2 regions of the Hallella sp. genome follow, and region 1 is predicted to be linked to the other one. Evidence: riboswitches for the same ligand, from Rfam matches in the RefSeq annotation. Region 1 holds a riboswitch; the other holds the start of a gene.
What was found. Region 1 has a riboswitch for thiamine pyrophosphate ahead of WKK33_RS08560 (TonB-dependent receptor). Riboswitches for the same ligand answer to the same signal wherever they lie in the genome.
Positions count from the first base shown of each region.

Region 2: it holds a riboswitch for thiamine pyrophosphate, as region 1 does, so the genes downstream of both, thiD (bifunctional hydroxymethylpyrimidine kinase/phosphomethylpyrimidine kinase) here and WKK33_RS08560 (TonB-dependent receptor) in region 1, are expected to answer to the same signal.

Region 1 covers NZ_JAXVAE010000124.1:21,522-36,407, forward strand. The annotation lists gene WKK33_RS08535 (N-acetylmuramoyl-L-alanine amidase) at 1-608, shown strand, start outside; gene WKK33_RS08540 (MlaD family protein) at 641-1,564, shown strand; gene dnaA (chromosomal replication initiator protein DnaA) at 1,949-3,358, shown strand; gene WKK33_RS08550 (alpha-L-arabinofuranosidase C-terminal domain-containing protein) at 4,013-6,430, shown strand; gene pnuC (nicotinamide riboside transporter PnuC) at 6,524-7,117, opposite strand; gene WKK33_RS08560 (TonB-dependent receptor) at 7,117-9,498, opposite strand; TPP riboswitch at 9,529-9,628, opposite strand; gene WKK33_RS08565 (fumarate hydratase) at 10,426-12,078, opposite strand; gene WKK33_RS08570 (insulinase family protein) at 12,188-14,886, opposite strand, start outside.
Region 2 covers NZ_JAXVAE010000092.1:208-15,093, forward strand. The annotation lists gene WKK33_RS05465 (MgtC/SapB family protein) at 389-1,087, shown strand; TPP riboswitch at 1,303-1,401, shown strand; gene thiD (bifunctional hydroxymethylpyrimidine kinase/phosphomethylpyrimidine kinase) at 1,487-2,302, shown strand; gene WKK33_RS05475 (thiamine phosphate synthase) at 2,299-2,922, shown strand; gene thiC (phosphomethylpyrimidine synthase ThiC) at 2,968-4,545, shown strand; gene WKK33_RS05485 (sulfide-dependent adenosine diphosphate thiazole synthase) at 4,576-5,349, shown strand; gene WKK33_RS05490 (thiamine phosphate synthase) at 5,413-6,006, shown strand; gene WKK33_RS05495 (rhodanese-like domain-containing protein) at 6,075-6,461, opposite strand; gene WKK33_RS05500 (glucosamine-6-phosphate deaminase) at 6,874-8,868, shown strand; gene WKK33_RS05505 (glycoside hydrolase family 2 TIM barrel-domain containing protein) at 9,631-13,644, opposite strand; gene WKK33_RS05510 (Fic family protein) at 13,838-14,632, opposite strand; gene WKK33_RS05515 (carbohydrate-binding family 9-like protein) at 14,802-14,886, opposite strand, start outside.

The DNA.
Region 1 (14,886 bases):
TGACAAAGATGCCGGCCATCCTGTTGGAACTGGGGTTCATATCGACACCCGACGAGGAGAACTACATGAACACGGAGGATGGACACACCAAGTATCCCATGGGATTCTATAACGCATTCATCCGATACAAGGAGAAATACGACAACTCGATCGACGTGCCCTATCGCGTAGGGGCCGAGGGCCGCCGAACACCACCCGCTGAGCCCATCAGGGTGCCCGAGCCCGAGGCAAAGCCCGCAGAGAAGAAGGAGCAGGCGGCACCTCGACAGAAGGCGACAACCACACGCAAGGAAGCGCCTGCAGCTCCCCCCAAGGCGGCAAACGAGGATCGGCCGGTGTTCAAGATTCAGATTCTCGTGAGCAACGGGGTGCTCAAGGCCGGCGACAGTCAGTTCAAGGGCCTTACGGGTTGCGACGTCTACGAGGAAGGCAACTACAAGAAGTACACCTACGGAGCAAGCAACGACTACAACGAGATCTACCGTCTGCGAAAGCAGATACTGGATAAGTTCCCCGAAGCGTTCATCATCGCCTTTAAGAACGGCAAGAAAATGAATGTGAACGAGGGCATTCGCGAATTTAAGAAAAACAGACAGGCAGGCAGATAACCTGCCCCCATTTAAACCCAACACGCACGATTATGAAGTCATTCACCAAGGAAATCAAGATTGCCCTCGTGGCAGTCACTGGCATCATCCTATTGTTCTTCGGACTCAACTTCCTGAAAGGCATGTCCATCTTCTCGAATGATGACACCTATTATATAAAGTTTAAGGATATCAGCGGGCTCTCCGCATCCAACCCCATCTACGCCGACGGCTATCAGGTGGGCGTGGTAAAGGACATCAGCTACGACTACGATGGCAACAATGGCGTGGTGGTGCGCTTCAGCGTGAACAACAGCCTGCGCATCCCCAAGGGCTCATCGGCCGAAATCATCAGCGACCTCATGGGCAATGTGAAGATGAACCTGCTGCTCGCCAACAACCCCAGGGAGCGCGTCATGCCAGGCGACACGCTGACCGGCGCCATCAACAATGGAATGATGGGAAAGGTGGCCGCCCTCGTGCCAACCATCGAGAAGATGCTGCCAAAGATGGATAGCATCCTCACCAGCGTCAACGCGCTCATGGCCGACCCGGCTTTGGCGCAATCGCTCCACAACGTGCGCGACATCACGCAGAACCTCACCACCACCACACGCGACCTCAACACGCTCATGGCAACGGTCAACGGCCGCATGCCGGGCATCATGAACAAGGCCGACGCAGCACTCGCCAAGGCGGGCACCACGCTCGACAACACCTCGACACTGACCGCAAACCTCGCGGCTGTGGATGTGGCGGGTACCATGCAGCAGGTGAACAACACGCTGGCCAACGTGCAGCAAATCACCGAAAAGCTCAACAGCAAGCAGGGAACACTCGGACTGCTCATGAACGACCCGGCGCTCTACAACAACCTCAACGCTACCATGATAAGCGCCGACTCGTTGCTCACCAACCTCAAGGCGCACCCCAAGCGCTACGTACACTTCTCGCTGTTTGGCAAAAAGGACAAATAGGCGAAAACAATGCAAGGACATTCGTGGGACAAACAAAATCGAAAAAAATACGAAGAGGATGTTTCACGGATGCCCATGCGCGTCATAACTCGGTCATAAAGGGATGATTAGGAAACGAAAATAATTGTTTCACGAAAACTCGAAGAATAGCCAAACAATCTCGTATCGATCTAATAGTCAGCAAGTTAAACCACAAAGCGCACCCCACCCCACCACTTTTCGGACAAAAACGCTTAACTATCGGATAAATAGGGAGTTACGCGACGAATAGCCAAAAATCAAAAAACAAGACATTTGGAAATTCGGAAAATCTTTATTAAATTTGCATTCCCTTAAAAGAGCGGAAACGTCTACTGAGGTAACAATTCACAATAATCTGTCCACATGAAGCCAAGTTCTGATGCTCGTTGGGACCAATCGCTTGCGCTCATACGCAAGAACGTCACCGAGCAAATATACAATACATGGTTCAAGCCTATCGTCTTCGAGCAGTTTGATGAAGCTCAGAAGATGATACTCGTACAGGTACCCAGCCCCTTTGTGTACGAGTACCTGGAGGAGAACTTTGTCGACTTGCTGAGCAAGGTGCTGCACCGATGCTTCGGACAGGGTATCGGACTGAAGTATCGTGTGGTGACCGACAAGGAGCACAACCTCTCACAAGACATTGAGGCTGACCCGACCGACGTCGAACAGCAGCAGAAGCCACGGACAAAAGGTAACCAAAGCCCATCAATACTCGATGCGGCACAGCCTCAGCAGATCGATTCGCAACTGAATCCGCACCTCACTTTCAACAATTATATTGAGGGAGACAGCAACAAACTGCCGCGCTCCGTAGGCATGTCCATTGCCGAACACCCCAACACCATGCAGTTCAACCCCATGTTCATCTATGGACCGTCGGGTTGCGGAAAGACGCATCTCATCAACGCCATTGGCGTAAAGACCACACAAATCTATCCGCAGAAGCGCGTGCTATACGTTAGCGCGCGTCTCTTCCAGGTGCAATACACCAACGCGGTGCTGCAAAACGCGGTAAACGACTTCATCGCTTTCTACCAAACCATCGACATGCTCATCGTAGATGACATACAGGAATGGGTGAGCGCAACAAAGACCCAGGAGACGTTCTTCCACATTTTCAACCACCTTTTCAGAAACGGAAAGCGTATCATCCTCGCAAGCGACCGACCTCCTGTGGACCTCAAGGGCATGCCCGACCGTTTGCTCACGCGCTTCTCGTGTGGTCTCATCGCCGAATTGGAGAAACCTAACACGCAGCTTTGCATCGATATCCTGGAAAATAAGATACGACGCGACGGACTGCGCATACCGCGCGACGTCATCCAACTCATCTCTGAGACAGCCAATGGCAGCGTGCGCGACCTGCAAGGGGTCATCAACTCGCTCATGGCCTACTCCATTGTTTACAACAGCGAGATCGACATGCGACTGGCCGAACGCGTCATCAAGAGAGCGGTTAAGATCGACGACCATCCGCTTACCATCGACGACATACTCGATAAGGTGTGCACCCATTACAACGTAACGCCCGAACAGGTCAACTCCAAGAGCCGAAAGCGCGACTATGTGCTGGCTCGTCAGGTGTCGATGTACCTGGCTCAGAAATACACAAAGATGCCTGCCAGCCGCATCGGAAAGCTCGTTGGCAACCGCGACCACTCCACCGTGATACACAGTTGCACACAAGTGGAGAAACGCCTGGTAACCGACAAGATGTTCTCGGCTGAGGTGTCAAGCATCGAAAACTCCTTCAAACTGAAAGGATAAGGCTTTCAACAAACAATTGCAAGCCGGCAATTCCAAGGGAAGAAGACTAACGCCGAACCAACGCAAAAGCGTTATCCGCATAAAAACACGCACGTTCCAGCACACGAGCGCAAAGAGAACAATCATGCAAAAGCAAAGAATCTAGCGTTCCACCATCGTGAAACGCTGGATTCTTCGTATGCAACTATTTAACCATAACAGTCATTAGATTATATTTTTTGTTCGTGTTTGTTTCGAGATGGATGCGTTAGGGGCTTTGGGGGCATAGCGAACCAAGGCGAAACACGAACGGAACAAAAATGCAGAAAGAAACGCTTACAAGCGTTGAAAAGATGCCATAACACCCTTGAAGCATTCCTATTTCGGTCTAACGACAGATTTATGGGGCAAGGATGGGTAAAGCAACGAAGGGAGGTCATCGAGTCCTCATCCATCAACAACGGAACGATGCGGCTCCAATAAGCAAGTTGTTGTCCTGAAAAAAATCACAAATGAAGGATGAACAGGCTATTCATCATCCTCCAATAGCAAAGGAACGGCTTATTTTTGTTAATCTTTGTAATTAACGTAAAAATATGAATTATAAAGTGTACTTTTGCCAACGACAACTAAATAACTGTTTAGAAACAACTCTATCTATCAAAAATCGAAGACATGAAAGTAAGAACTATTGCTCTGTCCACGCTGCTTCTGAGCAGCCTGGGCGCATCAGCGCAGGTAACGGTCGACGTGGATGCCGCGCAGAAAGGCAAGGCGGTCTCTCCCATGCTGTATGGTATCTTCTATGAAGACATCAACCATGCCGCCGACGGAGGTCTCTACGCCGAGCTCGTTCGCAACCGCAGCTTTGAAGACAACAACAAGGCCCCCGAGCATTGGAAGGCCAAAGGAAATGCCTCTTTGCAGCTTATCAGCAAAGGATTGCTCAACAAGGTGCAAGGAAAAGCGCTCGAAGTGACATTCAACGGCGACGGCGACGGTTTCAACAACGAAGGCTATTGGGGCATTCCAGCTGTGCAAGGACGCACCTATAAGTTGTCGTTCTGGGCCAAGGGAAAGCTCAAAGGCAAACTGAAGGCTTACCTGAGCTGCGGTTGTGGAACCAAGGTGTTCGCCTCAACCGAGTTTGAAGGCAAGCAATTTAGCAACAAATGGACCAAATACGAGGCCACTCTGACCAGCAAAACCAACCATCCTAAGGCTTTGTTGTGGTTTGCTGCCACTGGCAAAGGCAAGCTCGCGTTCGACGTGGTGAGCCTTATGCCACCTACATTCAATAACCGCGAGAACGGCATGCGCCCCGAATTGGCGTCGATGCTGTACGACCTCCACCCCAAATTCTTCCGCTTCCCTGGTGGTTGCTTTGTGGAAGGACAGCAAAGTCCCGACAACGCCTTCCGTTGGGAGCGCACCATAGGTCCCATCGAAGAGCGCCCAGGCCACTGGAACGTGAACTGGGGCTATCGCACAACCGATGGCATCGGTTTCCACGAATACCTGCAACTGGCCGAGGATCTCGGATCTAAGCCGCTCTATGTGGTGAACGTAGGCATCTGGCATGGTGGCTTCACACCCGTCGATTCCATCCAGCCTTGGATCGACGAGACGCTCAACGCATTGGAGTATGCCAACGGTCCTGTGACCTCAAAGTATGGTGCGCTGCGCGCAAAGAACGGACATCCCACTCCGTTCAACATCGAATATCTGGAGATTGGCAACGAGAACAACCAGCCTAACCCCCGCGAGCAAAGCGACAACTACTACAAGCGCTTCCAGCTCTTCCGCGACGCCGTGCTGGCCAAATACCCCAACATGCACATCATAGGCAACGTGGCCTCATGGGGAACCGACGATCCCACATGGGATTCTGACGAGAAGGTGGAGCTCCTCGACGAGCACTATTACCGCACCCCGAACTGGTTTGCCGACAATTTCCGCAAATACGACACCTACAACCGTCAGGGTCCAGACATCTATGTGGGTGAGTACGCCGTGACTCAAGGCTTCGGAAACGTTGGAAACCTCAACGCCGCCTTGGGCGAAGCCGTATATATGATGGGTATGGAGAACAACTCCGACATCGTGAAGATGGCAAGTTACGCACCTATCTTCGCCAACGTCAATGAGACGAGATGGCGTCCCGACATGATTCAGTTCAACGCAACGCGCGCATTGGGCACACCTTCCTACTACGTGCAGCGCATGATGGCCAACAACGTGGGAACACGTATCATGGCTGTTACGCAGAGCAACCCCTACAAGGTGAACCCCGACGACATCAAGGTAAAACCAGCAACCTGCGCCGTAGGTGTAGGCACATGGGGAACCAACGCCAGCTTCGAGGAGAAGGCACTCACCCTGGAGGAAGGCGCCACAAGCCAACCGGTGGCCAAGGCCGAGGTGAAAGGCACATGGAAGAAGGAAGGCAACGTCGTGAAACAGACCTCTTGGGAGGAAGGAACGGTACTGCTCAACAACAAGCTGTTCACCTCCGACGAGTACACATACAAGGTTCGTGCCCGCAAGGACAAGGGCCACGAAGGCTTCCTCGTTGTATTCAACTATGTGGATGAGGACAACTATTGCTGGTTGAATCTTGGCGGATGGGGTAACGGGCAGCACGCCATCGAGCAGGTCATCGACGGCAGCAAGGCACAGATTGCCATGACTCCCGGCCGTGTAGAGGAAGGTCGCTGGTATGACGTGGAGCTCCACGTAAAAGGCGATAGCGTCTACACAAGCATCGACGGCAAGCAGATCTTCGCCGCAAAGTTGAAGCCCAGCACCTTTGCCAACTTCTTCTCAAGCGCCACATACGACGAAGCCTCAGGCGAGTATATCGTGAAACTGGTGAACACCAGCACCGAAGCCACCACCGCACGCATCAACCTGAAGAACCATAAGAGTTCGAAGGGTCGCGTGATACGCCTCACTGGCGAGAAGGGCACATCCGAGAACACCATCGAGCAGCTCACCAACGTCGTTCCGACCGAGGAGCAAGTGAGTCCCGACGCCGACGGTGTGACACTCGACATCCCCGCCAACTCGCTCAACATTGTTCGCATCAAATAAGCATCATGGTTAAATAACCGCAAAGGGGCGTGCCACGAATTGTGACACGCCCCTTATTATTTTCATTCCTTTTGTGGCGTCGGCCCATTGGCGTTAGGAAGAAACCGCTTTCATGCTACGCTTCCATTTGAGGTAACCCAATACCGCAATGATAACGTATAGGCCATAAAGCGAAGCCTTGAAAGGAATATCCTTGTAGAAATAAAGCACGCAAGTAACCACATCCACCACAATCCAAATGAGCCATTGCTCGAGGTATTTGCGCGCCAGAGCCCACACACCCACAAAGCTGAGGGCTGTGGTGAAGGCGTCGGCCACGGGAACCGTGGAGCCCACCAACGTGAGCCAATACCACAAGATGGCCCAAATGGCCAACGTGGCCACCGCCCACGGCAACACCAAACTCTTCTTGAAGTGGGTAACCGGAAGCGCTTCCTTAGGCGCTTGGTTGCGTTTCTTGCCAAACTTCCACACCCACACACCATAAACGGTCATGGCAATGTAATAGAACTCCATGCCACAATCGGCATAGAGTCCCTTTTGGTAATAGAGCACAATGTCCATAACCTGCATCACAAAGCCTACGAGCCAAAGCCACAGGCTGGCCTTATACTCCAAAAGAATGTAGGCCAATCCGAGGATGGTGGTGGTGATGTCGAGCCAATGGGCAACGAAATAGTCTTGCATTAGAATCGCAACGTAATGTTACCCATCATGGTAAAGCCTGCCATAGGCACAAAACCGATCTGGTAATAACGGGGATCGTCGTCCTTGTCGGTGGCCTTCTTATATGCAGAATATACCCAACCGCTTGCGGCATAATGGCGATCGAAGAGATTGTTCATGCTGAGGCCGAACACCACCTCCTTCATCACCTTCTTCATAGGCAAGGTATAGCTCAGGTTGAGGTCGCTCTGCGAGAAGCAGGGAAGCGAGCGCTGCTTGTTCTCACTGTTGTCAAGATACTGGCGGCTTACGAAATTGGTGTGCCAAACAGCCTCGAACCCACGATAGTGGAAGTTGGCGAAGCCATTGAGGATCACCGACGGTGAGAAGGCCAGGGTCGACTTGTCGTAATGGATGGTGCGATAGTGCGAAGCTGCGCCCCAATCATCCACATACTCGGTGAAGTCCTTGATACGGTTCTGCGAAACGGCTGCATTACCGGCCACGGTCAACCAAGAAAGCGGGCTCCAGTCGGCCGTAATCTCGGCACCCATGCGATAGCTCTTGTCGATATTGGTTGTGAGGTTCTCGCCAATATCGCTCTGCTGACCGGTCTGCACCAGCTGATCCTTATAGTCCATGTAGTAGAGGTTCACGCCGGCATGCCAGTTGCCACCATTGTACTCATAGCCCAGCTCGGTATCGGTGAGATGCTCGGTCTTGGGAGCGGGATAGGAGCCGTTGTCGGTGAAGTTGTTGCGCTCGGGCTCACGACCGGCATAGGCCACAGAGATATAGGCGCGATGACCGCCCAAGTGGAAAACGAATCCGGCCTTGGGGTTGAAGAAGTTGTAGTCCTCGTGAATGTCGAGGGCGTGGTTATAGTAAGTGCCATCGGCATTCTTGTAGAACTTGTCGTTAACACCCGTTGTCTTATAGTGAACATGGCGATACTGCAAGTCGAGGAACGCATCCCACCAAGAGGTGAGGTGCTCGGTGGCCTTCACGAAAGCCGAGTAGTCGAACTTATGAGCGTCGGAATCGTAGTATTGGTTGGAGGCATAGGGCTTCACGATGTTGGCGATTGCCACTCCTGTAGGCACAACATCCACGTAACCAAAGTGGTTGCCGCGGAACTGTTGCAGGTTCACGCCTCCCACAATGTCCCAAAGCTCGTCCTTGTAGTTGACGTTGTACACCACACCATAAGTATGCTGCGTGAGGCCTTTGCGACGGATGAAGTCGTGGCGCTCCACAAAGTTGCCATTGGCGTCTTTGGCGTACATGCCAAACTTGGCGAACTTGTTGTTGTAACGGAACTCCTTGTAATAGCCATAGCCGTAGGTGTAATGCAAGGCGGCATTGTGGGTCCAATGGGCCGAGGGCTGCCAAGTGAAGCTCAGGATGTTATGGTCCTGGGTAAAGTTATCGGTGGTCTTGTTCCAATAGGAACCGTCGGCCAGCTTATAGCGGAAGGTCTGGAAGTTGCCGGCTTCGTCCTGCGGGAACATCCAGTTGTCCTCATCAAACACCATTCCCTCATACAACGAGTTGAAACGGCCCAAGCCATGCTCGTACATATCCTTATAAGTGCCAATGCCCTGGTCCATGAGCGAGGCATCGTCGTTGCCAGCTGTTACGCCGCTCCACGCCTGGCCCGTGTGCTCGTAGTTGCCAATGTTCTTATAACGAATCTGGAAATTGTCGCCCAACCATGTCAAGCCGCCGTAGAACGAACCGCTGTTGCCATCCGTGCCATGCACGAATCCGTCGGTTCCAGTGTGATGGAAGGCACCATCGAAGATGAGGTGGTTGAAGAGCAGGCCTGTAGAGAAGTTGAGACCTGTGTTATAAGTGTTGTAGGTTCCATACGAACCAGTCAACTCCAACGTCGGCTTGAGACTTGGAGCGGCCGTAGCCAATGAGATGGTTCCGCCAAAGGCACCGTCGCCATTGGTAGATGTTCCAATACCGCGCTGTATCTGAGCCGAGCCAAGAAGCGAACCGTAAGAGTTCATGTTGGCCCAGAATACCGTTTGATCCTCAGGCGAATTGAGCGCCACACCATCGAGCGTTACGTTAATGCGGCTACCCGCAGCGCCACGAACGCGCATGTAGACTGTACCCGTTCCGAGGCCATTCTCGCCCCACGCCAGCACACCAGGGGTGTTGGCAAAGAGGAATGGCAACTCGCGACCTGTCTTGCTAAATGTGTTAAGTTCCTTTTTTCCAATGTTTGCCACTGCAAACGGTGCATCGTGCTGTGCACGCACTCCTTTGACAACCACCTCTTGCAGGGTGGCCTGCTTCAGCGAGTCGCCAACCGACTGTGCTTGAGCCTGCGCGGGAATCGCTCCTGCCAAGGCCAAAACCAGCGGTGTTCCACTAATCAAATGTTTCATTGATACAATGAATTAAAAAAAATAATAATATGAAAGGGAAATCCTTTTACCTACGCCGGCATTATCCGGATCAGGTTCATGGGTATGTTCTCAGCACCAGCCAATCGACTGGGCACCCCTTTAGATGGCTGTTTACCATCCACATGCAAAATTACGATGATTTCGGCAGACAACCAAACGAAAACAAAGGTTTAACGCTACCAACACCCAACTGGACCAAAACGACGGCAAAACAAAACATCCGCAAGTGGCTGACGGGAGATAGCGATAGATCTTGCGACTCAACAGAAGAAACTTCCATCATCGAACGACAAGCATATCAGGGAAAGAAAAACCGCAACAACCTATACACCCATCTACACTATTTTTCCCAAGCACACTTGCCCTTGGTCGCATATACGCGATTCTCAGCATTTTATGCAATCCATTGAAAGTCAACACCTTATCACCAAAACCATTCAATCAACAATTCTCTATCCACATCAAATGCCACAAAACATGCCTAATCGAGGTGCGGAACATGCCCAATCGTACTGCGAAAGACCCCCGATCGACTCTCGAAACATGGTCGATCGCAACTCGATACATGCCTAACCGCAACCACATGGCTCGTTTTTTGCCTTTCGATTCCACAAAAACGCATATTTCGTTCTCTATTTCAAGCAAAATCCCGACACAACTTTCTAACCAAACAACCTGACAATAATCATGGGTAAACGCCCCACCCTACTCGTGGCCCAACGGTCCTTCCACAAACCCATCGCATGCCACCACCATCAGGGAACAACCGTCCGCAAACAACAAGCATAGGCCATTGTTGCCGCAATAAACTGAAACGAAACGGCCGCGCCACTCTTGTCGGACGACAAGCGAGGCGCGGCCTATCATTAGTTTCCTGCTAACGCAAGAAACTTACCAATCAATCTGTTAGCAAGACTTGCAGGGAGCCCACGGCTTCAACTCCTTGAAGAAGTCGTGACCCTTGTCGTCCACCAGGATGAAAGCGGGGAAGTTCTTCACCGTAATCTTCCAAATGGCCTCCATGCCGAGCTCAGGATACTCCACGCAATCGATGCTTGTGATGCACTCCTGCGAAAGAACGGCAGCAATGCCACCAATGGTTCCAAGGTAGAAACCGCCGTGCTTCTGGCAAGCGTCGGTAACCACCTGGGTGCGGTTGCCCTTGGCAATCATCACCAACGAGCCACCATGATCCTGGAACTCATCCACATAGGGATCCATACGGTTGGCCGTTGTTGGGCCCATAGAACCGCAAGGATAGCCCTCCGGAGTCTTTGCCGGACCAGCGTAGAGGATGGGATGATCCTTGAAATACTGAGGCAGATCCTCGCCAGCGTCGAGACGAGCCTTCAGCTTGGCGTGTGCAATGTCGCGGGCCACAATGATGGTGCCATTGAGGCTCACGCGAGTAGAAACGGGATACTTAGTCAGCTCAGCGCGCACAGCGTCGATGCCCTTGTCAAGGTCGATAACAATGCCCTCGCTACCTTCGCCTGCCTTGCGATACTCCTCAGGGATAAGTTCGCTGGGGTTGGCATCCATCTTCTCCAACCAAACACCATCCTTGTTGATGATACCCTTGATGTTACGATCGGCCGAGCAACTCACGCCGAGGCCGATGGGGCAGCTTGCGCCGTGGCGAGGCAAGCGGATGACGCGGATGTCGTGGGCCAGATACTTGCCGCCAAACTGTGCGCCGAGGCCAATCTTGTGAGCCTCCTCAAGCAGTTTCGCCTCAAGGTCGATGTCGCGGAAGGCGCGACCCGTCTCGTCGCCCGTGGTAGGCAGGTTGTCGTAATACTTGATGGAACCCAACTTCACGGTGAGCAGGTTCTTCTCGGCCGATGTACCACCAATGACGAAGCAGATGTGATAAGGAGGACAAGCAGCCGTTCCCAGGCTCTTGATCTTCTCCACCAGGAAGGGAAGCAGCGTGCCCTCGTTCTGGATGGTGGCCTTGGTCATGGGGTAGAAATAGGTCTTGTTGGCAGAACCGCCACCCTTGGCCACCATGATGAAGCGATACTCATCGCCCTCCTCAGCCTCAATGTCGATCTGTGCGGGCAGGTTGCACTTGGTGTTCACCTCTTCATACATGGTGAGCGGTGCGTTCTGCGAATAGCGCAAGTTGTCCTGCGTATAGGTGTTGTACACTCCGAGCGAGAGAGCCTCTGCGTCGTCGAAGCCCGTCCAGATCTGCTGGCCCTTCTCACCATGGATGATGGCGGTGCCGGTGTCCTGGCAGAAAGGCAACACGCCCTTGGCTGCCGAGTCGGCGTTACGAAGGAACTGCAGAGCCACATACTTGTCGTTCTCAGAAGCCTCAGGGTCGGTGAGAATCTTAGCCACCTGCTCATTGTGCTTGCGGCGAAGCATAAACTCGCAGTCGTGGAATGCCTGTTGGGCCAGCAAAGTCAAGGCCTCGCGAGATACCTTGACAATGGTCTTGCCCTCAAACTCAGCCGTGCTGACACCCTCTTTGGTCAGCAAACGATACTCAGTGTCGTCCTTGCCCTTCTGGAACATAGGAGCATACTTAAAATCTACTGGTTTAGCCATAGTCGATTTAAATAGTTTTTGTGTGTAATGTTTTGTTTGCGTGGGGTTCACAAACCGTTCCCAACCACCCAAACGGGCCGGATGCGTCTGCGAAACCCACGCGGATTAGTTATTCTCCAAAAATCTCATTGGTGGTGAAACGCTTCACAGTGGCAATCTTCTCGAGCGCCTTCATGTCGAGGTTCTTCTCATCACCAAGAATGAGGTAACGGTAATTCTTATTGGCAATGTTCTCCTTCGCGAAGTTCATCACGTCCTTCAGCTGCAGCTTGGGCAACGTCTCGTAGATCTTTTGGTTCAGATCGTAGTCGAGACCCATCTTTTGGGCACGAAGATAACTGGCGAGAACGCCAAACTTCGTGGTGCGCGCTGTAGCCAAGCTCTTAATCAATGCCTGCTGGGCGAGTTTGAAATTGGCCTCACGCTCAGGTGTTTTGTTGAGCAGGTTGAGGAACTCGTTCACGCAGTCCATCATCTTATCGTTCTGGGTAATGATGTAAGTGAAGAACATCTCGTCGTCCTGCGGACGTGCGGGACGGCTGTAGCTGGCCGAAGCCGAGTAAGCCAAGCCGCGAGCCTCGCGCAGCTCCTGGAAGACGATAGCATTCATACCGCCACCAAAATACTCGTTGAAGAGAGCCTCGATGGCAGCCTTGTCGGCATTCCATTTGGCGCCTTCGTTATGGAGCATCATGAGGTAAATGTTCTTGGCGTCATAGGGAGCAATCCACACTTCGTTGTCGGTTGTGCGAAGCGCTGTGTACTCCTTGGCTGCGGGAGCAGGCGCAAGGGTCTTCGGTGTGAGGTGAACCTTGCTCACCAGAGCGTCGAGGTCGGCCTCCTTGGTGGGGCCATAATATAATAAGGTGTGCTTCTTCGTCTTCAGGTCGCGCAGCAAATTGAGCAGCGTCTGTGGGTTGGCGGCACGCAATTCCTTCTCGCTCATCTGGTTGGTGTAGGCATTGTACTTTCCATACATGCCATAATAACGCAGCGCTGAGAAGTTGGCGCCCTGGTTGCTCTTGGCATCGGCACGCGACTTCAGGAGCAGTTCCACAAACTGGTTCCATGTGGCCTTGTTGGCCTTGGCCTCATTGAGCACAGTCTCCAACAGTCGCAGAGCCTTGGGCATAGAGCTATTGAGACCCGTGAGGACAATATCGATGGCGTCGCCGCCGACATTTACTTTGTAACTGCAAGCCAGATCGTAGAACAGCTGGTTGAGTTTCTGGTTCGACAACTTAGCGGTGCCCACATAATCGAGGTAGCCAGCGGCAATCTCATAGCGGTTGTCGCTCTTCGTTCCGAACGGATAGTGGAACGCCAAGGTGAAGAGCTCATCCTCGGTGTTTTGCTTATAGAGCACCTCTACGCCCTTCTTCGTAACGGCTTTCGTGAGGTCTTTCTTGTAGTCTACGAAACTCGGCTGAATGGGATCGGCCTTGAGGTTGACCACCTCCTGCAGGAACTGGCTGCGCTTGTCGTTGTTGGTGGGAATCGGCGTGATGCTCGGCTTCTCTATCTTGTGGATGGTAGTGTCGTTGCCCTGACGCTTAAACACCGTCACGTAGTTGTCGAGGAAGAAGCGATTGGCAAAGTCGACGATCTGCTGGCGTGTCATCTTGGAAATGCGGTCGAGGCGGTTCACCTCATCGCTCCACTTCTTTCCGTTGATGAAAGCATCCACAAACTTGTCGGCGCGCGAACTATTGTCTTGCAGAGAACGGTAATAATCGAGCTTCATGTTGTTGACCACAGCGGGCAACAGGTTATCGGCAAACTGGCCCTTCTTGAGCTTGTCGATTTCGGCAAGCATCAACTTACGGACCTCCTCCAGGCTTTGGCCCTGCTTAGGCATGCCTATGAGGATGAACTGTCCATAGTCGGCCATGCCCATGTAGCCAGCCTGGGCGGCCTGAACCTTCATCGGAGCGTTGAGGTTGAGGTCGAAAATACCGGCCTTGCCGTTAGAGAGCATGTTAGTAATGACGTCGAGCGTGTCGGCTTGGTAGCTGGCTGCTCCCTGCGCTTTCCAACCCATCATGAGGTTTTCGGCCTCCAATCCCACAACGGTGGTGTCGACAGGAGCTGTCAGATCACGCACCGGCGCATACTCGGGACGGCTAAGTTGGTCGTTCTTCTTCCAATCGCCAAAGTACTTGTCGATAATGGCCACTACCTTATCGGGGTCGAAATCGCCCGCCATACAGATGGCCACGTTGTTGGGAACATAGTAACGGTTGTAGTAATTCTTGATGTTCAGGATAGAAGGATTCTTGAGATGCTCCTGCGTACCGATAGTGGTCTGTGTGCCGTATGGGTGACCTGGGAAGAGCTTTGCTGCCAAAGCGTTCCACTCCTTGTTGTTATCCTTAGCCAGACCTATGTTGAATTCCTCATACACAGCTTCCAGCTCGGTGTGGAATCCACGGATAACCATGTTCTTGAAACGGTCGCTTTCGATCTTCGCCCAGGTGTCGATCTCGTTGGAAGGAATGTCCTCCACGTAGCAAGTAACATCGTTTGAAGTGTAGGCGTTGGTACCTTCCGCACCAATGGAAGCCATGAGCTTATCATACTCATTGGGGATGTTGTACTTGGCTGCGAGTTGTGAGATGGAGTCGATCTCGTGGTAAGCCTTCTTGCGAGCAGCCTTGTCGGTGAGGCGACGATAAGCCTCGAATCGGTTTTGGATGGAGTCGAGCAATGGCGCCTCGGCCACCACGTCGCTGCTTCCGAAGTGGGTGGAGCCCTTAAACATCAGGTGCTCCAGGTAGTGGGCCAAGCCCGTGGTCTCCGCTGGATCGT
Region 2 (14,886 bases), on a different contig from region 1:
CAGAACAATTCCAACAATCCCATGGGGGGGGGGGACGCTATCTTGAGAAATGTTTCAATGCTCCAGTAGATGGAGTCTGATGGGCACGCAGCATCATGCAACTGTTGGCATAGAAATCAATAAGCGCCAGTCCCATGATTTCAAGTCCATGCTTATGTCTTTGGACAAGCACTTCTCAAATGTCGGCATGATGAATTGTGGCACTCTTATCTTAAAGTATGCGTTATCCGATCTGCTTATCTTGTCTTTCTGATAATGTCGGTGATTTGGCGCCGCATCTTTTCATGACCTATACAAAAAAGCCATTCGTCACGAAAATCCAAGGGGTTGCCGCAACAGGTTTAGGTTAATTTTCATATCTTTGCATACACACCTAAAACATAAAGCTATGATTACGCTGATTGACTTTATAGTGAGAACGGGCTGCGCCTTCCTCATGGGCACACTCATCGGCATGGAGCGGCAATATCGCCAGCATAGCGCAGGCCTGCGTACCAACGTGCTTGTGGCGGTGGGAGCGGCCGCCTTCACCATACTGTCGGTCACCATGACGTCGGGTGGCACGGGCGACCCCTCGCGCATCGCGGCGCAGATTGTGTCGGGCATTGGCTTCCTGGGTGGCGGACTGATCCTGAAGGAGGGATTCACCGTGAGGGGACTCAACACGGCGGCCACAATATGGTGCTCGGCGGCCTGCGGAACACTGGCGGGCGTGGGCATGTACCTCGAAGCCTTCGTGTTGGTGGCGTGTGTGCTGATCACCCATTGCGTGTTTCGGCCCCTCGGCACCTTCATCCTGAAGCTCAACACCAAGATGTACCACTACACGGTGCGGGCCGAGTGTATGAAACATTCGGCCGACCGAACCCAGCAGTTTCTCATGGACATGCTGGCGTTCAACAAGAACATAAAGGTGAACGCCCTGTTCTACAAAGGGGCGGGCGACAAGGTGGTGGTGTGCTGCGACATGCAGATATTGGGCGAGCACAAGTCGCTGCTCGACCTCGTGGTGTCGCGCCTCCGCTCTCGTCCCGACGTGTTCAGCGCCGGTTGGGAGCGCCAAGAGTCGCCCCAGGAGGATTTCTGACCGCACCGTGGCATGGCGCTCACTTGCCGCTTTGGCCCCAAGCCATGTGCCATGCCGAAGGCCGAAAGGCAGCTTCGGCGCTTGGGGCATCGCTGGCGTGAATAATTCTTAAATATCCGAGGCAACGTGCACGATTGTTGCATTTAATCGTTACTTTTGCCCTCGATTAAAGTCCAAGGCGGCCACCGAGCCGTTGGGAGGACTTGCCCTATCCAACAAGAAATAAGGGGTGCTTCACGATTGTGTTGCTGAGATTATACCCATAGAACCTGACGCAGGTAATGCTGCCGCAGGGATTGCTTCCTTCACGGTAACGACAGGTGATAGCGAGGCTGTTTCTATTCCGTATTGTCTTTTGTGGTACGTAGCGCCGATGCTCCCCTGCCAACACAGGAAAGCATGAAATATCTTTGCGCACTGACCATTGCCGGATCCGACAGTTGTGGCGGAGCAGGCTTGCAAGCCGACATCAAGACGATGTCGGCCTTAGGGGTTTATGCTGCATCGGCCGTCACATCGGTCACGGTGCAGAACACGCTGGGCGTGCAAGCCGTGCAGGCCATCAGGCCCGACGTGGTGGCCGGACAGATCCACGCCGTGATGGACGACGTGGCGCCCGTGGCCATCAAGATTGGCATGGTGAACGACCGCCCCACCCTGCAGGCCATTACCGACGCCTTGCGCCCCTACCATCCGCGCTTTGTGGTGGTCGACCCAGTCATGGTGTCGACCAGTGGGTCGCCCCTGATGCAGCCCGACGCTGTCGACGCCTTTTGCCAACAGTTGTTGCCCATGGCCACGGTGCTCACGCCCAACCTGCCTGAGGCCGAGGTGTTGGCCCATATGCCCATCCGCTCCTTCGCCGACATGGACGAGGCCGCATGCCGCATTCTCCAACTGGGATGCAAGGCCGTGCTTATCAAGGGCGGCCATTGGGAAGGCCAACAGAAGGTGGACCGCCTGTATATGCCCGGCCAACCGCCCCGCTCCTACGAGCATCCCACCATCGAAACCCGCAACACCCATGGCACGGGATGCACGCTCTCGTCGGCCATCGCGTCGTTCTTGGCACGCGGCCTGGCCCTGTCCGAGGCTGTTGGCAGCGCCGTCGACTACCTGGCCCAAGCCATTGAGGCCGGCAAGGATGTTGCCATTGGAGCCGGCCACGGGCCCGTCGACCACTTGTTCAACCCTGAAAAACTCATCAAGTCATGATACAATTTATCACACACGCCAACGCGCGCTATGGATATGTGGAGGGCGCACAACTGGCGCTCGAGGGCGGATGCCGATGGATTCAGCTCCGCATGAAAGGGGCCACCGAGGCCGAGTTTATGGAGGCTGCCAAGCCCATTGGCGACCTGTGCCGCAAGCATGGCGCCACGTTTGTGCTCGACGACCATGTGGAATGGGTGGAGCGCACGGGAGCCGACGGCGTTCACCTGGGAAAGAACGACATGCCCGTGGATGAGGCGCGCCGCATCTTGGGCAACGACAAGATCATTGGCGGAACGGCCAACACGTTCGACGACGTGGAGCGACTGCACCGACAAGGTGCCAACTACATAGGGTGTGGCCCCTTCCGATTCACCACCACCAAGAAAAACCTGTCGCCCATCCTCGGCCTGGAGGGCTATCGCCACATCGTGGAGCAGATGAGAGCCCACAACATCGACCTGCCCATTGTGGCCATTGGAGGAATCCTGGCCGACGACATCACGTCGGTGATGCAAACGGGCGTAACGGGCATTGCCGTGAGTGGCGCCATCCTCAACGCCAACGACCCCGTCGACGAGATGCAACGCTTCGTCGGACTGGTGGACGACCAGGGCTGACCCACCCCACCGTTTCCAACGAGAACCAACCTGAATAACCATTATATGAAGACAGACATCAAATTCGATTATCCTTCCTCTGAGAAGGTTTACCTGAGCGGCAAGCTCTATCCCGACCTCCGCGTCGGCATGCGCCGCGTGCGACTGACGCCCACCGTAACCATCGAGAACGGTGTGCGCCACGAGGAGCCCAACAAGCCGGTCTACGTATACGACACCAGCGGACCCTACAGCGACCCCGCCGTGGAGATCAACCTCGAGAAGGGACTGCCCCGACTGCGCCAGCCATGGATCGACGGTCGTAAGGAGGGACAAACGCAGATGTATTTCGCCAAGCAGGGCATCATCACACAGGAGATGGAGTATGTGGCCATACGCGAGAACATGAACTGCGAGGAACTGGGCATCAAGACCCACATCACACCGGCCTTCGTGTGCAAGGAGATTGCCGAGGGACGCGCCGTCATCCCCGCCAATCGCAAGCACCCCGAGGCGGAACCGATGATCATCGGCACCCATTTCCTCGTGAAGATCAACACCAACATCGGAAACTCGGCCACCACATCGGGCATCGAGGAGGAGGTCGACAAAGCGGTGTGGAGCTGCAAATGGGGTGGCGACACGCTCATGGATCTCTCCACGGGCAACGACATACACGAGACGCGCGAGTGGATCCTGCGCAACTGTCCCGTGCCAGTGGGAACGGTGCCCATGTACCAAGCCTTTGAGAAGGTGAACGGCAAGGCCGAGGACCTTACGTGGGACGTCTTCCGTGAGACGCTTATCGAACAGTGTGAGCAGGGCGTGGACTACTTCACCATCCACTGCGGCATCCGACTGAAGAACATCCACCTGGCCGACACGCGCCTCACGGGCATCGTGAGCCGTGGCGGAAGCATCATCTCCAAGTGGTGCAAGGTGCATCAGAAGGAGAGCTTCCTCTACGAGCACTTCGACGACATCTGCGACATCTGCGCCCAATACGACGTGGCCATATCGCTCGGCGACGGCTTGCGGCCAGGCTGCACACACGACGCCAACGACGCGGCGCAGTTTGCCGAACTCGACACCATGGGCGAACTGGTGGAGCGCGCTTGGGCCAAGAACGTGCAGGCGTTTATCGAAGGTCCCGGCCATGTGCCCATGCACAAGATCAAGGAGAACATGGAGCGACAGATAGAGAAGTGCCACGGCGCACCGTTCTACACGCTCGGCCCGCTCGTAACCGACATCGCGCCGGCCTACGACCACATCACATCGGCCATCGGAGCATCGATGATTGGATGGTATGGAACGGCCATGTTGTGCTACGTCACACCCAAGGAGCACCTGGCCCTGCCCGAGAAGGAGGACGTGCGAACGGGTGTGGTGACCTACAAGATCGCCGCCCACGCCGCCGACCTGGCCAAGGGGCACCCCGGAGCCACCGTGCGCGATGACGCGCTGAGCAAGGCACGCTACGATTTCCGATGGAAAGACCAGTTCAACCTGTCGCTCGACCCGGAGCGCGCGCTCGAGTATTACAAGACGAGCAACACCGTCGACGCCAACTATTGCACCATGTGCGGACCCAACTTCTGCGCCGCACGCATCAGCCACTCGCTCAAGAACTGCGAGGGATAATAACGTTAACTGTTTAAATACATAAGAAAAATGATTGAGACACAAGTATCAAAAGGTATCATCAGTACCTATTTCGACAAACTGCAGAAAAACTTGGACCTCGACGTGGCCATCGTAGGCGGTGGCCCCTCGGGCATCGTGGCAGCCTACTATCTGGCCAAGGCCGGTCTGAAAGTGGCACAGTTCGACCGCAAGCTGTCGCCCGGCGGCGGCATGTGGGGCGGCGCCATGATGTTCAACCAGATTGTCATTCAGGAGGAAGCCTTGCACATCGTGAAGGATTTCGACATCAATTACGCGCCCTTCGAGGACGGCCTCTACACCATCGACTCGGTGGAGAGCACATCGGCACTGCTCTACCACGCCGTGCACGCTGGCGCAACCATCTTCAACTGCTACTCGGTGGAGGATGTGGTGTTTAAGGACAACGTGGTGAGCGGTGTGGTGGTCAACTGGACACCGGTGCTCCGCGAAGGCCTGCACGTCGACCCGCTGAACATCATGGCCAAGTGTGTCATCGACGGAACGGGCCACGACAGCGAGATGTGTAAGGTGGTGGCCAGCAAGAATGGCATTCGCCTCGACACCGCCACGGGTGGCGTCATCGGTGAGCGCTCGCTCGATGTGGTCGAGGGCGAGCGCATGGTGGTTGAGGGAACCCGCGAGATTTACCCGGGCCTCTACGTATGCGGCATGGCCTCGTCTGCCGTGGCCGGCACACCGCGCATGGGACCCATCTTCGGCGGCATGATGCTCTCGGGCAAGAAGGTGGCCGACCTGATCATCGAGAAGTTAAAGAAGTAAGCCGCATGGGCGGCGAAAGCCTCGGACTTTCCCACTAACTGAAACCGAAACCCTTTCCATATCATGAAATGGATCGTCATCACCTCTCCCGACTTCGTGCCGGGAGAGGCTTTTTTCATCGACAAGCTCTTCGATCATGGGCTCGACCTGCTGCATCTGCGCAAGCCCGGAGCCTCCGCCGACGAGTGCCGTGACCTGTTGGAGCGCATACCCGAGCGGTGGCGTGGACAGGTGGTGCTGCATGAGCATTTTGAGTTGGCCGAGGCCTACGGCGCGCATGGCATCCATCTGAACCGCCGCAACCCGCAAGCGCCCGAGGGTTATGGCGGCAGCGTGTCGTGCTCATGCCACAGCCTGGAGGAGGTGGCGGCCAGCAAGCCACGGCGCCAATATGTGTTTCTCAGTCCCATCTTCGACAGCATTTCCAAGGTGGGCTACGCCGCCGCGTTTCCCGAGGAGCAGCTCCGCCAAGCCGCCAAGGAGCGGCTCATCGACCGTCAGGTGGTGGCCTTGGGTGGCGTAACGGCCACAAACATCGCCGCGCTCAGGGCCTGGCACTTTGGAGGCGCCGCTTTCCTGGGCGACGTGTGGAGCCGCATGGGCGATCCCAACGTCGATGCTTACCTCGCCCACCTGCGCCAGTTGCTGCACGAATAGGCTGGGCGCATCTGCGTTCAACCACACCAAAGCGTTAACCCCCAATGGGCCATTAGGTCGATTGGGGGTTACTTGACGACGGGCAGGCCCTGCTCTTTCCACCGCAAGATGCCTCCCTTCATGTCGACCACGTGGAAGCCTTTCTTCTGCATGTAGACGGCGGCGGCGTTGCTACGGCGACCGCTGCGGCAATAAATATAATAGGTGCGCTGGCGACAGAGCTTCTTCATGCCGTGTCGGAATACTTTCGTGTTGAGCCAATCGAGGTTGGTGGCGCCATCAAGGTGGTCCTCGGCAAACTCGGAGGGGCGGCGCACATCGAGCAGCACGGCGGTGGAGTCGGCCCGCGCGGCCTCAATAAACGGCTTTGGCTCCAACGTCAGGACAGGCGTTTGGGCCGAGCAACTGCCGCAGAACGACAAGGCGGCAAGGAGGGTGAGAAGTATGTGTTTCATGATTCTAATGTTAAGCGCAAGCCAAAGGCCCACGCGTTAGACAACTGCAAAAGTAAGCATTATTTTCCATAAGCATGGCATCTTCGCCCATTTCATTACATTCCACGTCTCATCTCTTGCTGGCAATGGGGAATCACGCAAAGAACAAGTCTGCCAAACAGCTGGCCGAACGGAGACCAACGACCAACCGAAAGCTCCACCCTCACGCTTGCCCAACAGACGAAAAACCGACGGAAAAGCCCAAGACTTGTTTCGCAAACCATGCCAGTGGGGGGCGATTTGATGGCCCAAAAGGACGCGAAAGGACAAAAAACATTAATTGTATGCAGTTTTTTCGCAAAACACGACCAACTAAACGAATAGTTTTGTACCTTTGCCAACTAACAGACAAGCCTAATAAATTAATTCCATTATGGTAAAATTAAACTTATCGTCTCAGATTGTACTGAACAAGGTACCTGAGGAATTCTATCATCCTAAAACCGCTGTAGAACTGTCAGAGCTGACTCGTTGTGAGAAGCTTCCCACAACCATCTTCCCTAAAACAGAAGAGGGCGCGCTGAGCATTGCTACCACCATTGCCAACGCTATCCGCCAGAAACAGCAGTCGGGCCAGTACTGCGTGCTCGGTTTGGGCACCGGTTCAAGCCTCACTCCGGTATTCAACGAGCTCATCCGCTTGCACAAGGAGGAGAAGCTGAGCTTCTCTAACGTGGTCGTGTTCAACGCCTACGAGTACTTCCCCTTGCAGCCGAGCGCAAAGAACTCTACACTCAACCAGCTGAAAGAGCGCCTGCTCAACCACATCGACATCAATCCGCAGAACGTGTTCACGCTCGAAGGCACCGTGCCCCAGGATCGCGTGCAGGAGTCGTGCCGCCTCTATGAGCAGCGCATCCAGAGTTTCGGCGGCATCGACATCATGCTGCTCGGCATCGGCCGCATTGGCAACATCGCCATCAACGAGCCGGGTTCAAGCCTCACCTCAAGCTCACGCCTCATCCTGATCGACAGCCTCACACGCGAGGAGATGTCGATGAGCCAGTCGACCAACGAGACGGTGCCTCCCTGCGCCGTAACCATGGGTATCTCCACCATCCTGAAGGCCCGCCAGATCTTCCTCACCGCATGGGGCGAGGAGAAGGCTGCCATCATCCAGAAGTGTGTGGAGGGCTCGATCAGCGACGCCATCCCCGCCACATTCCTGCAGACCCACAACGACGCCCACGTGATGATCGACCTCGCAGCCGCTGGCCGATTGACACGCATCGTTCACCCCTGGCTCGTCACCAGCTGCAAGTGGACCGACAAGCTCACACGCGCCGCACTGGTGTGGTTGTGCGAGGTTACAGGCAAACCCATCCTGAAGCTTACCAACAAGGATTATAATGAGAACGGCTTGTCTGAGCTGCTCACCATCTACGGATCAGCCTATAACGCCAACATCAAGATCTTCAACGACTTGCAGCACACCATCACCGGATGGCCCGGCGGCAAGCCCAACGCCGACGACACCTATCGTCCCGAGCGCGCCACACCGTTCCCCAAGCGCGTCATCGTGTTCTCTCCGCACCCCGACGACGACGTCATCTCAATGGGTGGCACCATCCGTCGACTGGTGGAGCAGGGTCACGACGTGCACATTGCCTACGAGACCAGCGGTAACATCGCTGTGGGCGACGAGGAGGTTACACGCTTCATGCACTTCATCAATGGCTTCAACCAGATCTTCGATGGCAACAAGGACGAGGTCATCAAGAACAAATACAAGGAGATCAAGGAGTTCTTCAAGAAGAAGAAGGACGGCGATACCGACACACGCGACATCCTGACCATCAAGGGTCTGATTCGCCGCGGTGAGGCTCGCACAGCCTGCACATACAACAAGATTCCGCTCGACCACGTTCACTTCCTCGACCTGCCGTTCTATGAGAGCGGTACCATCGAGAAGCTCCCCATGACCGAGAAAGATGTCGACATCGTTCGCAAGCTTATCACTGAGGTGAAGCCTCATCAGATTTACGTCGCCGGCGACCTGGCCGACCCCCACGGCACACACCGCAAGTGCACCGACGCCGTGCTCGCTGCCATCGACCTGGAGAAGGAGGCCAAGGCCGAGTGGCTCAAGGACTGCCGCATCTGGATGTACCGCGGAGCATGGGCCGAGTGGGAAATCGAGAACATCGAGATGTGTGTGCCCATGAGCCCTGAGGAGCTCAGAGGCAAGCGCAACTCTATCCTCAAGCACCAGAGCCAGATGGAGAGCGCTCCGTTCCTGGGCAACGACGAGCGCCTGTTCTGGCAGCGTTCGGAGGACCGCAACCGCAACACCGCCAAGATTTACGACAACCTCGGTCTGGCTTGCTACGAGGCCATGGAGGCCTTCGTGGAGTATAAGCCCCTCTAACCCCGAAAATGCCCTATGCGCCCAGCGTAGCGCCCATCCCACCTGCAAGGTAGGGCAAAGCGCCACACATAGCGCATAGCAAGCAACACATAGCAAAGGCCCACCCGCCGCCAACATCATGGCAACGGGTGGGCCTTTTGGGTTTGAGTGAGATTCGGATTGCTATCGAATGACCAATTCGGATTGCTATCGAATGACCGATTCGGGGTAAAAGCAACGACCAATGGGAACTAAAAGAGCCCACTGTGCGCGATAGGCATTGGAACCTATTGGGCATAGTGGGCTTCGATTTGCAAGGGAATGGGGATAGAATGGCTGGCGAAGGAAAGCAGAAGGCCAACAGGGTCCAAGAACGCTACGTCATCGTGTTACATGAAGACTTGCCTGGTCCTGGACTATCGGCTTGCTTGCCTGATACAGCGTTTGGGCCAATCTTAGGCGGGCCACACGCTGACCTAACACAGGGCCGTGGCTCATCTTACACGACGCCGCGCTTGGGCTTAGGCAGACTCTTGCCTATCCTTACGCTGCGTTTTTCATGCGGCTACACAGGATTCTCCTGCGGCTACACGAGTTTTTCATGCGGCTACACGAGTTTGCAAGAAACGCAAAAGGGTGCAACCCCCAATCGTCTGGATTGGGGCCTGCACCCTATATAGGCTCCTGTGGCTACACAGGATTTGTCTTGGGATCATCCAAAACAAATCCTGGTAGCTCGAGGCATTCCTCAGCCTCATTCATATCTTTCTTGGCGCTTGCGCCTTACTGCTCGAGCACGCTAAACTCGGCGCAGGTGGCGAAGTCTTGTCCGTCTTGCGAACTCTTGGCTGTGAAGCGGAGGTAACGGGCACGAACGGGCTTCTCGAAGAGCACGCGCTTCAGGTTGCGGTTGTTGGCAAAGGCGCCCTTGGCAATAACGGGGCCCCATGTCTTACCGTCCATGCTGACCTGGATCTCGTAGTCCTTGATGTTGCCGTTCTGCGAGTCCTGACGCGGCAGGTAGCTGAAGCCCTTGAGAGTCTTCGCCGCACCGCAGTCGAAGTCAACCCAGTGGGGATAGTTGGCCACTGTAACGCTGAACATGGTATGCCAGTAGGTGTTGGGATTTCCGTCCACCATATGCTCAGCGTCGCCCTCGCCGCTCTCTACCGAGCTGGCGAACTTCACCGTTACGGGGATGGCGTCGATGCGCTCAAACTGCTGAGAGTAGTTGAAGCGTGAGCCCTTGGCGAAGGCCACCACGCGACCACCCTCCGTGAGGTTGAACGGGCCCTTGTAGACCGATACGCGCTTGGCGTTGTTCACCTTATAATAGATGGTCTGGTTCTTGGCACCGTTAATGGTCACCACACCGTCGGTAGCGCGACTGATGCTCAGCGGAGCCTGTCCGTCGAGCGTCACGTTGGCGAGGTTGGTGAGCTGGTCGTTGGCCATGGTTGTGGTGGGTCGGATGGCGAATCCAAACGACTGTGTGGTGCTCTTTACGCGGTCGGCCTCGAGCGGTCCACCCTGTCCGCAGCTGTTGCCGCCCAGTCCGGTGATGGCGTGGTCGATATGGAGCCACACGCCGTCGCTTGCGGGCAACTCATGGGGATGGTTGGCCATGGCAAGCTGCTGGGCTGAGTAGGGCAGCGCAGAGAAGCTCATCACGCTGTCGGCCACGAAGATGGCACCCTGCTGACCGTCGCTGAGGGCCACCCAGCGGCTATCCTGGTGGTTGGCCATATCCTGCGGCTTGGGGAAATTCTCAAACTCGCGAGCCACATCGGGCTGGTTCCAGATGGCCACAGCCTGACTGGTCTTACGGTCGGGATAGTTGTCGACCGGTCCGCGACCGTAGTATTTCATCTGCTTCATGGCTTTCGGCAACTTCATGGCGTAGCCCAGACGAGCCAGCGTCAGGTTGGATCGGTTGGCCGAAACGGTGCTCTGGTTCTCCACCGTTCCATCGGGATGGATGGTGTAAACCACATTGGTGGTGAACTTAAACTCGGGCTTTCCACCCGTCTTCGTCAGCTTCTTCCAGTTCTTGTCGGCACCTTCGAGCTTGGCGGTCTCGGTGCCCTGGCTCTCCACCACAAACTTCACGCTGACCGTACCGTCGGCGTTGGTCACCACGTGGCTCTCGAGCGCCTTGTGCTCCAGGCAGTGCAAACCGTTGGCATACCATCCCTGGTACACCCAGTTGTCATTGTTCACCCAAGCGCGGAAGGCGTCGAGACGCGGGCCGCATCCGTCGGCAAACATCTGCTTGCCGTTATAGGTAAGGCTGCGGAGCGTTCCGGTAGCCTTGTCGAAGGTCATGGCGAAGGCTTTGCCACCATCGATGGCGATGTCGGCGTTGGTCTCCTTCACATTGATCTTGGCACCCGTCTTAGCAGCCTCTGCGAGCGACGGGCGCTCGGCGGCCGTCTGCACGAGCAGCTGCTGGTCGGCCTGCACATATCCGGCCTTGGCCCACGGTGTGTTGTTCTTCAGGTGGAAGGCCACGTAGAGCTGGTAGTCCTTGCCAGCGTCGAGCTTGGCGTTGGCCAGGCCGTCCACGGTCACCACCTTGTGCTGGCGGGGAGCCACGCTGCCCACAGCCAGTTGGCCCTTAGCCACCTCCAGGCCATCGGCCGTGAGGCTATAGGTCACGTCGTAGTCGGTGAGGTCGCCTGTATAATAGTTCTTATTGAAGATGTCGAGTGTGCCCTTGGCCTTGTCGGCCCATTTCACACCGATGTTCTGATAGACCTTCTTCACCTCGAAGTACTGAGGCTTGGGCTCGAGGTCGCCGAAGATGATACCGTTCATCACAAACTGGCCGTCGTTGGGCGTGTCGCCAAAGTCGCCACCGTAAGCGAGGTAGCGCTTTCCGTCGGGAGTATAGTTGTACATCGACTGGTCGATCCAGTCCCAGATGGCACCACCGCAAAGGAAGTTGGTCGACTCGATGGCATCCCAATAATCCTGCAGGTTGCCCACGGCGTTACCCATGGAGTGGGCATACTCGGAGATGTGGAACGGATACTTGATGTTGAGGTTGCCACGCACGGCAGCGCGCACCCAGTTGACCGAGGGATACTGGTTGGATCCCATGTCAACGATGTCGTTGTTGCGCTCATACTGCACGGGGCGCGAAGGATCATACTCGTGGATGGCAGCGTAGCTGGCCTTAAAGTTGTCGCCAGGTCCGGCCTCGTTGCCAAGGCTCCAGATGGCTATACAGGGATCGTTGACACGAGCGTGGGCCATGGCCATCATGCGTCCGATGTGCTGGTTGAGGAACTCAGGCACGTGGCTCAGACTTTCCTTGCCATAGAAATACTCGTGGCTCTCTATGTTGGCCTCGGCCTCGAGCCAGATGCCATACTTGTTGCAGAGATAATAGAAATAAGGATCGTTGGGATAGTGGGATGTGCGCACGTGGTTGATGTTGCCACGCTTCATCAGCATGATCTCATCCTCCATCTGTTTGCGTGTGATGGCATGGCCACGTGTGGGGTTGGTGTCGTGGCGGTTCACACCCTTGAGCTTCAGCGGCTTACCGTTGACCAAGAGGTAACGGCCCGCCAGTCCGAACTCATCGTCCTTAGCGGCCACGTCGCGAATCTCCACGGTGCGGAAACCGGTCTGTGTGCTGACGGCCTCCACCACGTTGCCCTTCTTGTCGCGCAGCTCGCAAACAAGCGTGTAGACATTGGGCTCCTCAGAGCTCCAGGGGCGCACGTTGGCCACGGTGAAGTTCTCGTGGAGCGTGCTGCTGGCGTTCTTGGCCTGATTGATCTTGCCTGTGGTTGTGGTCAGCACGCGTGCCTCGCCCTCAGCGTCGCCATAGAGCTTGTTGGCGAAGAGCTTAAACACGGCGGTGTAGCCCTTGGCGTCCTTGGTGCCCACATTGCTCACGGTGTAGTCCACGGCGAGCTTGCCTGTGCCGTCGGCCGTCCATGCGGGAATGACCTTGAGGTCGCTCACGTGCACCTTGGGCTTGCTATACACGGCCACGGTGCGGAAGATACCGGGCAGGCGGAACATGTCCTGAGCCTCGAGGAACGAACCGTCGGAAGAGCGATACACCTCCACGGCCACCTCGTTATGGCCAGGCTTGGCCCACTGGCTGATGTCGAACTCGGCCACGTCGCGCGAGTCTTTCGAGCAGCCCACATAGTGGCCGTTGACCCAGAGGTAGAAGAACGAGTCGACACCATCGAAGCTGATGTAGACCTCGCGTCCCTTCCAGTTCTGCGGCAGGGTGAAGGCGCGGCGGTAGGAGCCCACCTCGTTGCGATACTCGTAGGTGGTGTAGTCCTTTGGCGGCTCACGCATCACACCGTTCTTCCAGTCGCCCACGGCGATGTTATACTTGAAGATGACCCACTGGTTGACGTAGATGGGCGTGCCATACTTCTGTGTGCCATCTTTCTGAAGGCCATACATGTTCCACGACATGGGCACCTCCACATCGTCCCATGCCTGGTCGTTGTAACCGGCCTGATAGAAATCCTTGGGGCGGGCGTCGGGGTTCTTGGCGAAATGGAACTTCCATTTGCCGTCGAGGCTCATCCAATAGCTCGACTTCTCGGGCAGGACGCCCTTGGCCTCGTCGACCGAAGCGAAGCTGGTGAACCATGCGTGCGGCTGCAACTTGTTGTAGCCAATCAACTCGGGCTGCTGCCACTCCTGGCCCGTGGGGGCTGTGGCAGTACCATACTCATAGCCCTTCAAGAGGGTCTGAGCCGGCAGTGCGGTTGCCAAGAGACAGCCCACTGCAGTTAAAAAATTGCGAATGATCATGTAAAAAGATAGATTGTAGTTGCGCGTAACATAAATACTTTCTGCAAAGTTAAGTATTTTATCACGGCTTTGCAAATAAAACGGCAAAAAACAGGTGCCGGCCGGAGCAAGAAAAGACCCCTATCGGTTGCGGGAACGGTCAAAACGGCAGGAATGGGCACTGGTGTTCGCAGCCCGTCGCCATCGATGGGAATCAGAACAGGAACATCTTGAAGCGTTGGGTGTTGGATTCTTTCTGCGCCAACTCGTCGGTCATTCGCCGCATGGCCTCTTTGAAGAAGAAGCGAACAAGGTGCTCGTCGGTTGCCTCGGTGCGAATCATGCGCAGGGCCGCTATGTATTCCTGGCGACTGGTGGCGGGAATGATGAGAAGCGGATGGTGCATGCGCAGCAAGATGTAATTGCTGAGGAGCCGCCCCGTACGGCCATTGCCGTCGCGGAAGGGATGCAGATACTCGTAGAAGCCGTGGAAGCGTGCGGCAAGCACCATGGGATGGGCCGCTGCCGCAACGATGGCGCGCTCAGTGGAGGCAAGCAGCTGGGGCACCCTCGCCACCAACTGCCCGTGGTCGCCAAACACGGTGTCGCCAGCCGCCATGTCGGTCGTGGTGTATTGGCCGGGCGTGGCGTCGGGCGCACGGTAAGCAAGCGTGTGGAGGGTGACCCGTCGGTTCACTTCTTTCAGGAATTCTTCGTCGAGTGGATGGTCGATATGGTCGAGCACATATTCGTATGCCTGGAAATGATCAAGCATCTCAAAAGCCTCATACAGGGTCTTGCCCGCGGGAATCATGCCAAGGCCTTTCTCTTTCAATTCGCGTGTGTCGTCGACCGAGAACGAGTTGCCTTCGATGGCGCACGAATGGGTAGAGAAGAGCACCTCATTAAACTGCCGATACTCTTCACGCTCCATTTTATCGATCACCTCCGCCTGATACGTAGCCCTCAGACGTTCGTACTCGTTGATTTCCTTTTCGAATGACATCATATAAAGTTTCCCGTGATAACTGTTGCCTACAAAGATACATCATTTTTCTGACAGCGCCATCATATAGCGCCCATTATCTCTAAACCCATTGGGGACAAACCTGCCGTCGGCGCAAACCCTCCCGTTGCGGGCGTGGCTGCGCCTTGGCAAGCATCGCGTGGCTCGCGCCTTACTCAAACTGCATGGGGCCGAAGAAGTCGGGGCGATGGAAGTCGGGCTTGGGCACATCGACGGGGAAGAGCGACACGAAGTGG